DNA from 2 places in the Cupriavidus metallidurans CH34 genome. Region 2 is predicted to be linked to the other one. Evidence: predicted binding sites of a transcription regulator. Region 2 holds the regulator's gene; the other holds the start of a gene.
What was found. The regulator HrcA, encoded in region 2, represses chaperone genes, less so after heat shock. The targets are predictions, from matches to a motif close to TTAGCACTCNNNNNNNNNGAGTGCTAA.
Positions count from the first base shown of each region.

Region 1: the regulator HrcA is predicted to act here: its motif matches at 2,210-2,236, upstream of groES (co-chaperone GroES).

Region 1 is NC_007973.1:670,980-676,686, reverse strand. It holds gene groL (chaperonin GroEL) at 100-1,743, opposite strand; gene groES (co-chaperone GroES) at 1,828-2,118, opposite strand; gene RMET_RS03100 (autotransporter outer membrane beta-barrel domain-containing protein) at 2,479-5,707, shown strand, end outside.
Region 2 is NC_007973.1:1,089,092-1,094,798, forward strand. It holds gene RMET_RS05015 (hypothetical protein) at 1-62, opposite strand, end outside; gene recN (DNA repair protein RecN) at 99-1,868, opposite strand; gene RMET_RS05025 (NAD kinase) at 1,949-2,866, opposite strand; gene hrcA (heat-inducible transcriptional repressor HrcA) at 2,967-4,013, shown strand; gene hemH (ferrochelatase) at 4,124-5,239, shown strand; gene RMET_RS05040 (RNA-binding S4 domain-containing protein) at 5,289-5,684, shown strand.

The sequences.
Region 1 (5,707 bases), 420 kb from region 2:
TTGTCCGCGATCTGACCCGGCCAATGAAAAACCCCCGAGGGCTCGCGCCATCGGGGGTTTTTCTCAGACAGGCTGATTGGCTCAGCAGTCCGGCATGAATTACATCATGCCTTCCATGCCGCCCATGCCGCCCATGCCGCCCGGCATTGCCGGAGCCGACTCTTCCTTCGGCGATTCGGCCACGGCGCAGTCGGTGGTCAGCATCAGCGAAGCCACCGAAGCGGCGTTCTGCAGCGCGGTGCGGGTCACCTTGGTCGGATCCAGCACGCCCATTTCCACCAGGTCGCCGTACTCGCCCGAAGCCGCGTTGTAACCGTAGTTACCCTTACCTTCGATGACCTTGGCCACCACAACCGAAGCTTCTTCACCAGCGTTCAGCACGATCTGGCGCAGCGGCTCTTCCATGGCGCGCAGCACGATCTTGATACCGGCGTTCTGGTCGGGGTTCTCGCCGTGCAGGCCAGCGATCGCAGCACGAGCACGCAGCAGCGCCACACCACCGCCCGGGACGATGCCTTCTTCCACGGCAGCACGGGTAGCGTGCAGTGCATCTTCCACGCGTGCCTTCTTTTCCTTCATTTCGACTTCGGTGGCAGCGCCAACCTTGATCACGGCAACACCGCCGGCCAGCTTGGCCACGCGCTCTTGCAGCTTCTCACGGTCGTAGTCCGAGGTCGCTTCTTCGATCTGGGCGCGGATTTGCTTCACGCGGCCTTCGATCGCCGATGCGTCGCCGGCGCCGTCGATGATGATAGTGTTTTCCTTGCCGATCTCGATGCGCTTGGCTTGGCCCAGGTCCTGCAGCGTGGCCTTTTCCAGCGTCAGACCGATTTCCTCGGCGATCACGGTACCGCCGGTCAGGATGGCGATGTCTTCCAGCATGGCCTTGCGGCGGTCGCCGAAGCCCGGAGCCTTCACGGCGGCGGTCTTCAGGATGCCACGGATGTTGTTCACCACCAGCGTGGCCAGGGCTTCGCCTTCCACGTCTTCAGCGATGATCAGCAGCGGGCGGCCAGCCTTGGCCACTTGCTCCAGCACCGGCAGCAGGTCACGAATGTTCGAGACCTTCTTGTCGAACAGCAGAACGAACGGGCTGTCCAGCTGAACAACCTGCTTCTCCGGGTTGTTGATGAAGTACGGCGACAGGTAGCCACGGTCGAACTGCATACCTTCCACGACTTCCAGCTCGTCGGCCAGCGACTTGCCGTCTTCGACGGTGATCACGCCTTCCTTGCCAACCTTGTCCATGGCTTCGGCAATGCGCTCGCCGATCGAGGCGTCGCTGTTGGCCGAGATCGCGCCAACCTGGGCGATTTCCTTGCTGGTGGTCGTCGGCTTGCTCAGCTTCTTCAGCTCTTCGACGGCGGCGCCAACGGCCTTGTCGATGCCGCGCTTCAGGTCCATCGGGTTCATGCCAGCGGCAACGAACTTCATGCCTTCGCGCACGATCGACTGGGCCAGCACGGTTGCGGTGGTGGTACCGTCACCGGCGTTGTCGCTGGTCTTGGAAGCCACTTCCTTGACCATCTGCGCGCCCATGTTCTGCAGCTTGTCCTTCAGTTCGATTTCCTTGGCCACGGACACGCCGTCCTTGGTCACGGTCGGGCCGCCGAAGCTGCGCTCCAGCACCACGTTGCGGCCCTTCGGGCCCAGGGTCACCTTCACTGCGTTGGCGAGGATGTTCACGCCTTCGACCATCTTGGCACGGGCGGCGTCGCCGAACACTACGTCTTTTGCTGCCATGTTCTGAATCTCCGAATCTGGATGGATGCGTCCCGCTGGATTGTCAGGGGGACGATCGGGAATTGGGTGGCTTGTGGGCGTCGATTACTTGTTGACGACAGCCATGATGTCTTCTTCGCGCATGACCAGCAGTTCCTGGCCATCCACCTTCACGCCCTGGCCGGCGTACTTGCCGAACAGCACGCGGTCACCCACCTTGACGTCGAGGGCGATGTTGTTGCCCTTGTCATCCTTCTTGCCAGGGCCAATCGCCAGCACTTCGCCTTGATCGGGCTTCTCGGCAGCATTGTCGGGAATCACGATGCCGGATGCGGTCTTGGTTTCATTGTCCAGACGCTTCACGATCACGCGGTCGTGCAGAGGACGCAGGTTCATACGGACTCCTAGATACAAAAGTGAGTGTTAAATCACAAATGGTCGTCTGATAGCGACGACCATCGGGTTTCGGGTACCGCGGGGGCGACTGTTAGCACTCTCCCCCAGCGAGTGCTAATTATAGGGACGGGGTATTTCGTTTTCAAGACGCGGGCTGAATGGGGGTTTTCCCGTACGGACCACAAGAATGCGCCGAGGAAAACAGTCCCAGTCGGTGAATACGCCCCATAGATCACACAAAAATCTGGTCCTCCCACCCCGAATTCCCTAGTTCTTGGGATTCCCTGTAGTTGTTGCAATTTGTAACTTCTGGGCTTTGCCGCCCTCTGGGGCATTCGCAGCCACCGGGGAGGCCGCACCTTGAACCATATCTATCGACTTGTCTGGAATCGCACGCTGTGCGCATTGAAGGTGGCGCCGGAAACGGCCGGAAGCCAGGGCTCGGGAGGCACGGGCACCGCAACTATCGCCCCAACGGCTTCCCGGCGGCGTACCGGCTGGAGCGTCGGCTTGCCGGCACTGTCGGCGCTTTCCGCGGGCCTGCTCCCCGCCATTGCGATGGCTGCCACACCGATTGCCGGAACGCTGCCAACCGGCCCGGTCTGGATCAGCGGGAGCGGGACTGTCAACTCGATAGGGACCACCACGACGGTCAATCAATATTCGTCATCGGGCACGATCAACTGGTCCTCGTTCGATGTTGCTGCGTACAGTACGGTCAATTTCACGACGGGTTCCAACGCCGTCACCCTCAACAACATTTCTGGCACTACAGCCAGCCAGATCTACGGATCCGTGTCGGCAGCCGGGCAGACGATCCTTGCCAATGCAAACGGCCTGGTTTTCGGTGGCACGACATCAACCGGCGGACTTCTCGCCACCTCGCTCGGTGTTTCCGCCCCTGCCACGACGGGCGGCAGCTACAGCCTCGATGCAGCGGCCACGCGCGGCACCGTAGCGTTTGCTGGCGGTGCAACGTTCAATGGCAACTCGGCGGCACTCGTCGGCGCCGGCGTATCGAACAATGGCTTGCTGATGGCCAATGGCGGGCGAATCAGCCTGGTGGCCGCAGACCACGCAACGATGACGTTCGACGACAGTGGCCTAATGAATGTTGCCATTTCCGGCGCACTGAGCACCACGCAGGGCAGCACCGCGGTCGTCAATACGGGAACCCTCCTGGCAACCGGAGGCACGATCGTCATGGCGGCAGCAGCCCAGCCGGGGTTGTACGGCACGCTGGTCAACAACAGCGGCGTCATCAACGCGAATGGTGGAAACGTCAGGCTTAGCGGAACAGGGGGCGCCGTAGTCAACAACGGCAGCATCGACGTCTCGCAGGGTGGCCAGTCCCAAGCTGGGCAGGTTCAGATCACGTCGGACGCCGCCGTGAGCCTGGGGGGCAACATCGACGCGTCGGGCACGACGACGGGCGGCTCGATTGCCATCTCGGGTGGTAGTGTCCAGCTCGGTGGCACGCTGACCGCCGGGACAGGCCAGATCAACCTGCAATCGTTGGGGGACGTCCTCCAGACCTGGGGCAGCCTGACAGCGGGAACCCTGACAGGCAGCGCCATCGGCAGCATGAAGCTCGACCAGAGCAGCAACAACATTGCCGCGCTCGGGCCGATCAGCACTGGCGGCGACTTCGCGTTGACCACGACCCGTTCGCTTGGACAATCCGGCATGCTGATGGTCGGTGGCGATACCACGATCAACGCGGGCACGAACGCCATTACGCTGACCAACGCCAGCAATGCGTTCGCTGGCGCGGTAAATCTGACCGGTGGCGCCACGCAGATCACCAGTAGCTCGGGACTGAACTTGGGCACCGTCAACGCCGGCACATTGACCGCCACAAGCACGGGTGCGTTGGTCTTCGGCACCACCGCCGTGAACGGTAGCCTGTCGGCAACGAGCAACCGCGGCTTCATCATGCAAAACGGTGCGCTCACCATTGCGGGCAACAGCACCTTCAATGCCGGCACGGGCGCTATCTCGCTAACCAACGTCGGAAACTGGTTCGGTGGCACCGTGAACCTGACCGGTGGCGCCACGACCATCAGCAGCGCCTCGGCGCTGACCTTCGGTAACGTCAATACGGATACATTGCTTGCCACGAGTCTGGGTCCAATGAACCTTGGCACCGGCACGGTGCGTGGCAACCTGTCGGCATCCACCATCGACAAGGCCATCACCCAAAGCGGCGCGCTTAGCGTTGCCGGTAGCACCACCATCAGTGCCGGCACTGGCGCCATCACATTGACCGACGCGGGCAATAGCTTTCAGGGCCCGATCGCCATCTCGGGCGGTAGTGTCCAGATCGGTGGCACGCTGGCCGCCGGGACAGGCCAGATCAGCCTGCAATCGTTGGGGGACGTCCGCCAGACCGGGGGCAGCCTGACGGCGGGAACCCTGACAGGCAGCGCCATCGGCAACATGACGCTCAACCAGAGCAGCAACAGCATCGCCGCGCTCGGGCCGATCAGCACGGGCGGCGACTTCGCGTTGACCACGACCCGTTCGCTTGGACAATCCGGCGCGCTGTCGGTCGGAGGCGATACCACGATCAATGCGGGAACGAACGCCATCTCGCTGACCAACGCCAGCAATTCGTTCGCTGGCGCGGTAAGCCTGACCGGTGGCACCACGATAATCAGCAGCGCCTCGGCGCTGACCTTCGGTAACGTCAATACGGATACGTTGCTTGCCACGAGCCTGGGTCCAATGAATCTTGGCACCGGCACGGTGCGTGGCAACCTGTCGGCATCCACCATCGACAAGGCCATCACCCAAAGCGGCGCACTCAGCGTTGCCGGTAGCACCACCATCAGCGCCGGCACTGGCGCCATCACATTGACCGACGCGGGCAACAGCTTTCAGGGCCCGATCGCTGCAACGGGCTCCAGCGTGGCCTTGCGCGCGGCTGGCGATCTGCGCGTCTCGGCGCTAAACAACAGCACGAACGGCGCGGTCAGCCTGACCGCTGGCGGGGCGTTGACGCTACCGGTATCGGCAATCAACACCGGCACGAGCAATCTGCAACTCGCGGCCAACGGCGGCACGTTGCTGGCCAATGCCGCGTTGAGCGGCAGCAATGTCACGATCTCCGCCCGCGACGGCATCGCGCTGTACGGGCCAGTGACGGCCAGCGGACAACTCGCGCTCAGTACAAGCGCCGGCCAGTGGATCTTCGCGCTGGGGGACGTGCGGGCCGCCACCACACAACTCAGCAGCGGCACACTGCGCATCGGCAACGCCACCACCACCGGCAGCATTGGCGGTAACGTGGTCAACAACGGCACACTGATGTTCAACCGGACCGACAGCATCGGCTACGCCGACGTCATCAGCGGCACCGGGAATCTCGTCCAGCAAGGCACCGGCACCTTGACCCTGACTGGCGTCAACACCTACACCGGCGCGACACAGGTCGCCGGCGGCACGCTTGCCCTGTCCGGCGCGGGCAGCATCGCAAACTCCAGCGGTGTGCAAGTCGATGCCGCGGGCATCCTCGACATCTCTGGCATCACTGCGGCGCAAGCCAGCTTCGGCAGCCTGAGTGGCGCTGGCCAGATCAAGCTGGGCA
Region 2 (5,707 bases):
AGCGCGGCAAAGGTGGCCGCGACGACGCGGCGGTGGAGCGATGGCGACTTGCCATGGGTCATCGGTTTGAAACTCCTGTGTGGTTCGGCGTGCCGGAATCAGCCGGCCGCGCGGCGCGGGCGCTTGCCACTGGCTTCGCGCGGCGAGTTGGCCGCTTGGGCTGCCTTGGTGCCTTGCGCCAGCATTTCCTCGGCATGTTGCATGGTCGTGGCAGTGACCGTGGTACCACCAAGCATACGCGCGGTTTCCTGGACGCGGCCATCCGTATCGAGTGTCCGGATGCGCGACCGCGTCACCGGTCCGCCATTGTCGCCTCCGGCCTTTCTGTCGTCCTTGCTGGTTTCCTTGCTGACCAGCAGGTGGGTCCCGGCCTGCGCCGCCACCTGTGGCAGGTGCGTGACGCAGAGTACCTGCCGTGAACGTCCGAGTTCCTGCAGGCGGCGTCCAACCACTTCGGCCACCGCGCCGCCGATCCCCGTATCCACTTCGTCGAAGATCAGCGTTGGCGTGGGCGCCGCCTCGCTCGTGATGACCGAAATCGCCAGGCTGATCCGCGCCAGTTCGCCACCCGATGCCACGCGGGCGAGCGGCCTGGGGCTCACGCCGGCATGGCCTGCCACCAGGAACTCGATCTGCTCGAGCCCGTGGCTCTGGCCTTCCTCGAGCGGATGCAATGCCACGGCGAACGTGCCACCGGCCATCGACAGGCCCTGCATCGCATTGGTAACCGCGGCGGACAAGGCTTCGGCTGCCACCTTGCGCGCGCCCGACAGATGCTGGGCGAGGGTCAGGTAGGCAGCGCGCGACGCGGCTTCGCGCGCCAGCACCTTGTTGATGTCCTGGGCGGCCTGGAGGTCGTCAAGTTGCTGGCGGCGGGCCAGCAACTCGTCGGATAGCTGTTCCGGCGGCAGACGATACTTGCGGGCGGTGGCGTGCAGCGCCTGCATGCGCTCTTCCACGGCCTGCAGCCGTTCTGGATCGAGTTCGAGCCGGTCGACATAGCGGTTCAGGGAGTGCGCGGCTTCCTCGACCTGCACCAGCGCCGGCTCGAGCGCGGCCAGCACGTCGCGCAGGCCCGGGTCGACATCGGCCAGTTGCTGGAGCCGGTGCACCACGCCGTTGAGCACGGAGGTCACTGCGCCGTCCGATTCGGATAGCGCGTCGAGCGCGGCGCGGCTGCCGTCGATCAGGCCCGCCGCGTGTGACAGGCGGTTGTATTCGCCCTGGATCTCTTCCCATTCGCCCGGCTGCGGCGCGAGCTTGTCCAGCTCGCCAACCTGCCATTCGAGCCGCTCCCGCTCGAGTTGCATCTCGCGCGACTGGTGCTCGACCGCCTCGCGCTGCTTGACGCAGGCGCGCCACACACGCCAGGCCTCGGCCACGGCGGCGGATTGTTCGGTCAGACCTGCGTGGGCGTCGAACAACTGGCGCTGAGCATCCGGGCGCAGCAGCAACTGGTGCGCGTGCTGGCCGTGGATATCGACGAGCTGGTCGCCCACCTCGCGCAACTGCGCCAGCGTTGCCGCGGCGCCATTGATGAAGGCCTTGCTGCGGCCGCTGGCGTCGACAGTCCGGCGCAGCAGCACGGTGCCGCCGTCGTCGTCTTCCATGTCGCTCGACAGTTCGCGCTCGGCCAGCCACGCATCCAGCGCTGAGTGGGTGTGGAAGGTGGCACTGATGCTGGCACGTGCCGCGCCTTCGCGGACCACGCCTGCGTCGGCCCGTTCACCTAACACCAGGGCGAGCGCGTCGATGAGGATCGACTTGCCCGCGCCGGTTTCACCCGTGAAGACGGTAAAGCCGGCGGAGAAGTCGAGGTCGAGCGTGTCGACGATGACGAAGTCGCGGATCGAGAGGCTGCGCAGCATCGTGGGCGGTGAGCGGTGGCGGGTAAGGGCGGTAAGGTCGGGTAACGAGGATCAGGACGGAACGTTGAGGCGTCTGCGGATCAGAGCCGGTTGTCTTCGGTCGGATACTCGTGCCAGTGCAGCTTCTTGCGCAGTGTGGCGTAGTAGTTATATCCCACTGGGTGCAGCAGGTTGATGGTCTTGGCCGAACGGCGTACCACGATGCGGTCGCCGGGCAGCAGCGAGGCCAGCGCCTGCATGTCGAAGTTGACGCTGACATCGCGCGCGCTGGCCACTTCGATCGTGACCTCGGCGTCGTACGGCAGCACGATGGGCCGGTTCGACAGCGCGTGTGGCGCGATCGGCACCAGCACCAGGCCGGACAGCGTCGGGTGCAGGATCGGACCCCCCGCGGCCAGCGCGTAGGCGGTGGAGCCGGTGGGCGTGGAGACGATCAGGCCGTCCGAGCGCTGGTTGTACATGAAATAGCCGTCGACCGAGACCGCCAGTTCGACCATGCCGGAGATCCCCGAGCGGTTCACCACCACATCGTTGAACGCCAGCGCGGAGAAAATCACCGAGTCGTCGCGGATCACGCGCGACTCCAGCAGCATCCGGGTTTCGGCCTCATACCGGCCGGACAGCATCTCGGGCAGTGCCGTGGAGATGGCATCGAGCGGGATGTCGGTCATAAAGCCCAGCCGGCCGTGGTTGACGCCGATCACCGGCACATCGTGCCCGGCTAGCTGGCGGGCCAGCCCGAGCAGCGTCCCGTCGCCGCCCAGCACCACCGCCACATCAGCTTCGCGGCCGATCTCGTCGGGGGTCAGCACCGGGTAACCTGTCAGCCCGGTAGCCATTGCGGTTTCGCGTTCGAACACCACATCCTGTCCGTTACGGGAGATGCAAGACGCGAGTTCTTCCAGCGGACCTTCGATGCCAGCGGTCGAATGTCGGCCCACCAGGGCTACAGTCTTGAACGGGGGGCGCGCGGCGCCGGTCTTGTGGGGGGCAGACATGCCGGGATTAGACCATACCGGCATGATCGTTGTCAGCACTGGGCCGCCGCCGCTCCAGGTGACGCCTGAACCGCCAAAGTTTGATTAAAATCGGGGCATCATGGACGAACGTTCAAAAAAGCTTCTCAAGACCCTGATCGAGCGATACATCGTCGAGGGGCAGCCCGTGGGCTCGCGCACCCTGTCGAAGTTCTCGGGGCTTGATCTCTCGCCGGCCACCATCCGCAACGTGATGTCGGACCTCGAGGAGATGGGTTTCATCGCCAGCCCACATACCTCGGCTGGCCGAATCCCCACGCCGCGCGGGTACCGGCTGTTTGTCGACACGATGCTGACGGCGCGCCCGCTGGAGCGCGCGCCGGAGTTCAGTGCCGAGTTGGCGGAGCTGACCGGCCAGATCCAGGGGCAACTGGGTGGCCAGCAGTTCGGGCCGCAGCGCATGATCACGGCGGCAGCGCATACGCTTTCGAATCTTTCTCATTTCGCTGGCGTGGTGATGACGCCACGGCGCGCGCAGTCGTTCCGTCAGGTGGAATTCATGCGGTTGTCTGACAAGCGCATCCTGCTGATCATCGTCAGCCCGGAAGGGGATGTGCAGAACCGCATCATCCAGACCGACCTGGCGTACACGCCGGGCCAGCTCATCGAGGCGGCGAACTTCTTCAACTCGCACTATGCGGGCATGAGCTTCGACGCCGTGCGCGACCACCTGCGCGTGGAGTTGCAGGACCTGCGCCGCGACATGTCCGCGCTGATGCAGGCGGCGGTCGAGGCGGGCAGCAGCGCAATGGCCGAGGACAACGAGCAGGTGTTCATTTCAGGCGAGCGCAAGCTGCTGGAAGTGGAAGACCTGTCATCGAGCATGGACAAGCTGCGTCGCCTGTTCGACGTGTTCGAGCACAAGACGAGCCTGCTGCAGCTGCTCGATGTGTCGAGTCACGCGCAAGGCGTGCAGATCTTCATCGGCGGCGAAAGCCAGCTTGTGCCGATCGAGGACATGGCCGTGATCACCGCGCCATACGGGGTGGATGGCCAGATCGTTGGCACCCTGGGCGTGATCGGCCCCACGCGGATGGCCTACGAACGGGTGATCCCGATCGTCGATATCACCGCGCGGCTCCTGTCCAGCGCGCTCAGCCAGAGCTGAGCCACGAACTATTGACACGGTGGACGTGTCTGTCCTGAGTCGGCCGCCTGCAACGGCTTGCGGCCGGCCCCAGATTCGCCAGCGCCCCCGGCAGTCCCAACGGAAACCCTATGACGTTTTCGCCTGAACCGGCACACCAGCACGGCCAGCCGCCGCGCACCGCGATCCTGCTGATCAACCTCGGCACCCCGGACGCGCCCACGCCTAAGGCGGTGGGGCGCTACCTGAAGGCGTTCCTGTCCGACCCGCGCGTGGTAGAGATCCCGCGCCTGGCCTGGCTGCCGATCCTGCACGGCCTGATCCTGCCGTTCCGCTCGCGGGCGTCGGCCATGAAGTACGAGTCGATCTGGCTGCGCGAGGCGCATATGACCGGGTCGCCGCTACTTGTGTATACAGAGCGCCAAGCTCATGCGCTGCAACTGTTGATGCAGCAGCAGGGTCACGACGTAACGGTGGCCTGTGCGATGCGCTATGGCAATCCGTCGATCGAATCGGTCATGGAAGCGCTGCGCCGGCAGGGTACCGAACAGATCCTGTTGCTGCCGCTGTATCCGCAGTTCTCCGGCACGACCACGGCCACCGCTTTCGACGAGGCATTTCGTGTCCTGTCGACATGGCGCAACCAGCCCGAGTTACGGCTGGTCAAGCATTTCCACGATCACCCGGCGTATATCTCTGCGCTGCACAAGCAGGTGGGCGGCTATTGGGCCCAGCATGGCAAGCCGGACTTCGCGCGCGGTGACAAGCTGATTCTGTCGTTCCACGGCCTTCCGCGCCGGTTGCTGGACCTGGGTGATCCCTATCACTGCGAGTGTCTGAAGACCGGTCGTCTGCTCGGCGAGGCGCTGGGCTTGCAGCCCGGCCAGTTTCAGGTGACGTTTCAGTCTCGCTTTGGCAAGGCGGAGTGGTTACAGCCCTACACGGCGCCGACGCTGGCCGAACTGGGCAAGGTCGGGACACAGCGCGTGGACGTGTTCTGTCCCGGCTTTCCGGCCGACTGCATCGAGACGCTCGAGGAGATCGCGATGGAGGGGCAGTCGGAATTCCGCTTGGCCGGCGGCCAGGATTTCCATTTCATCCCGTGCCTCAACGATGCCGAGGCGTGGATCGCCGGATTGGCGGATATTGCATTGCAGCATTTGCAGGGGTGGCCGCTCAATGTTCCACATCCCCACGAACTGGAAGCGAGACGCTCCCGCGCGCAGGCGCGTGGCGCGGGAGCCTGAGGCCGTAACGGCAGTCACGGGCGGCCACGGCTAGTAACGGACGGTAATCATGCAAGTCGATTTCGAACCCGATGCGCGGCTGCGCATCGACAAATGGCTCTGGTGCGCGCGCTTCTTCAAGACGCGCTCGCTGGCTGCCGAGGCGGTGGAGCGGGGCCGCGTGAGCGTCAACGGGCAGCCCTGCAAGAACTCGCGCGAGGTCAAGCCGGGCGACACCGTGATATTGGAGGCGCATCAACAGCAATGGGAGGTGGTGGTCAAGGGCGTGGCCGCGTCACGCGGGCCGGCGCCGATCGCCCAGACGCTCTATGCGGAGACCGAGGAAAGCCAGGCCAGGCGCCAGACAGACGCGGAACGGCGGCGCTTCCAGCACGAGCCGGCCGCGCAGATGCACGGGCGACCGACCAAGCGCGACCGGCGCAGAATCGACGGCTTCAAGGGGTGATGGTTGCGGCTAGCCGGGGCGGG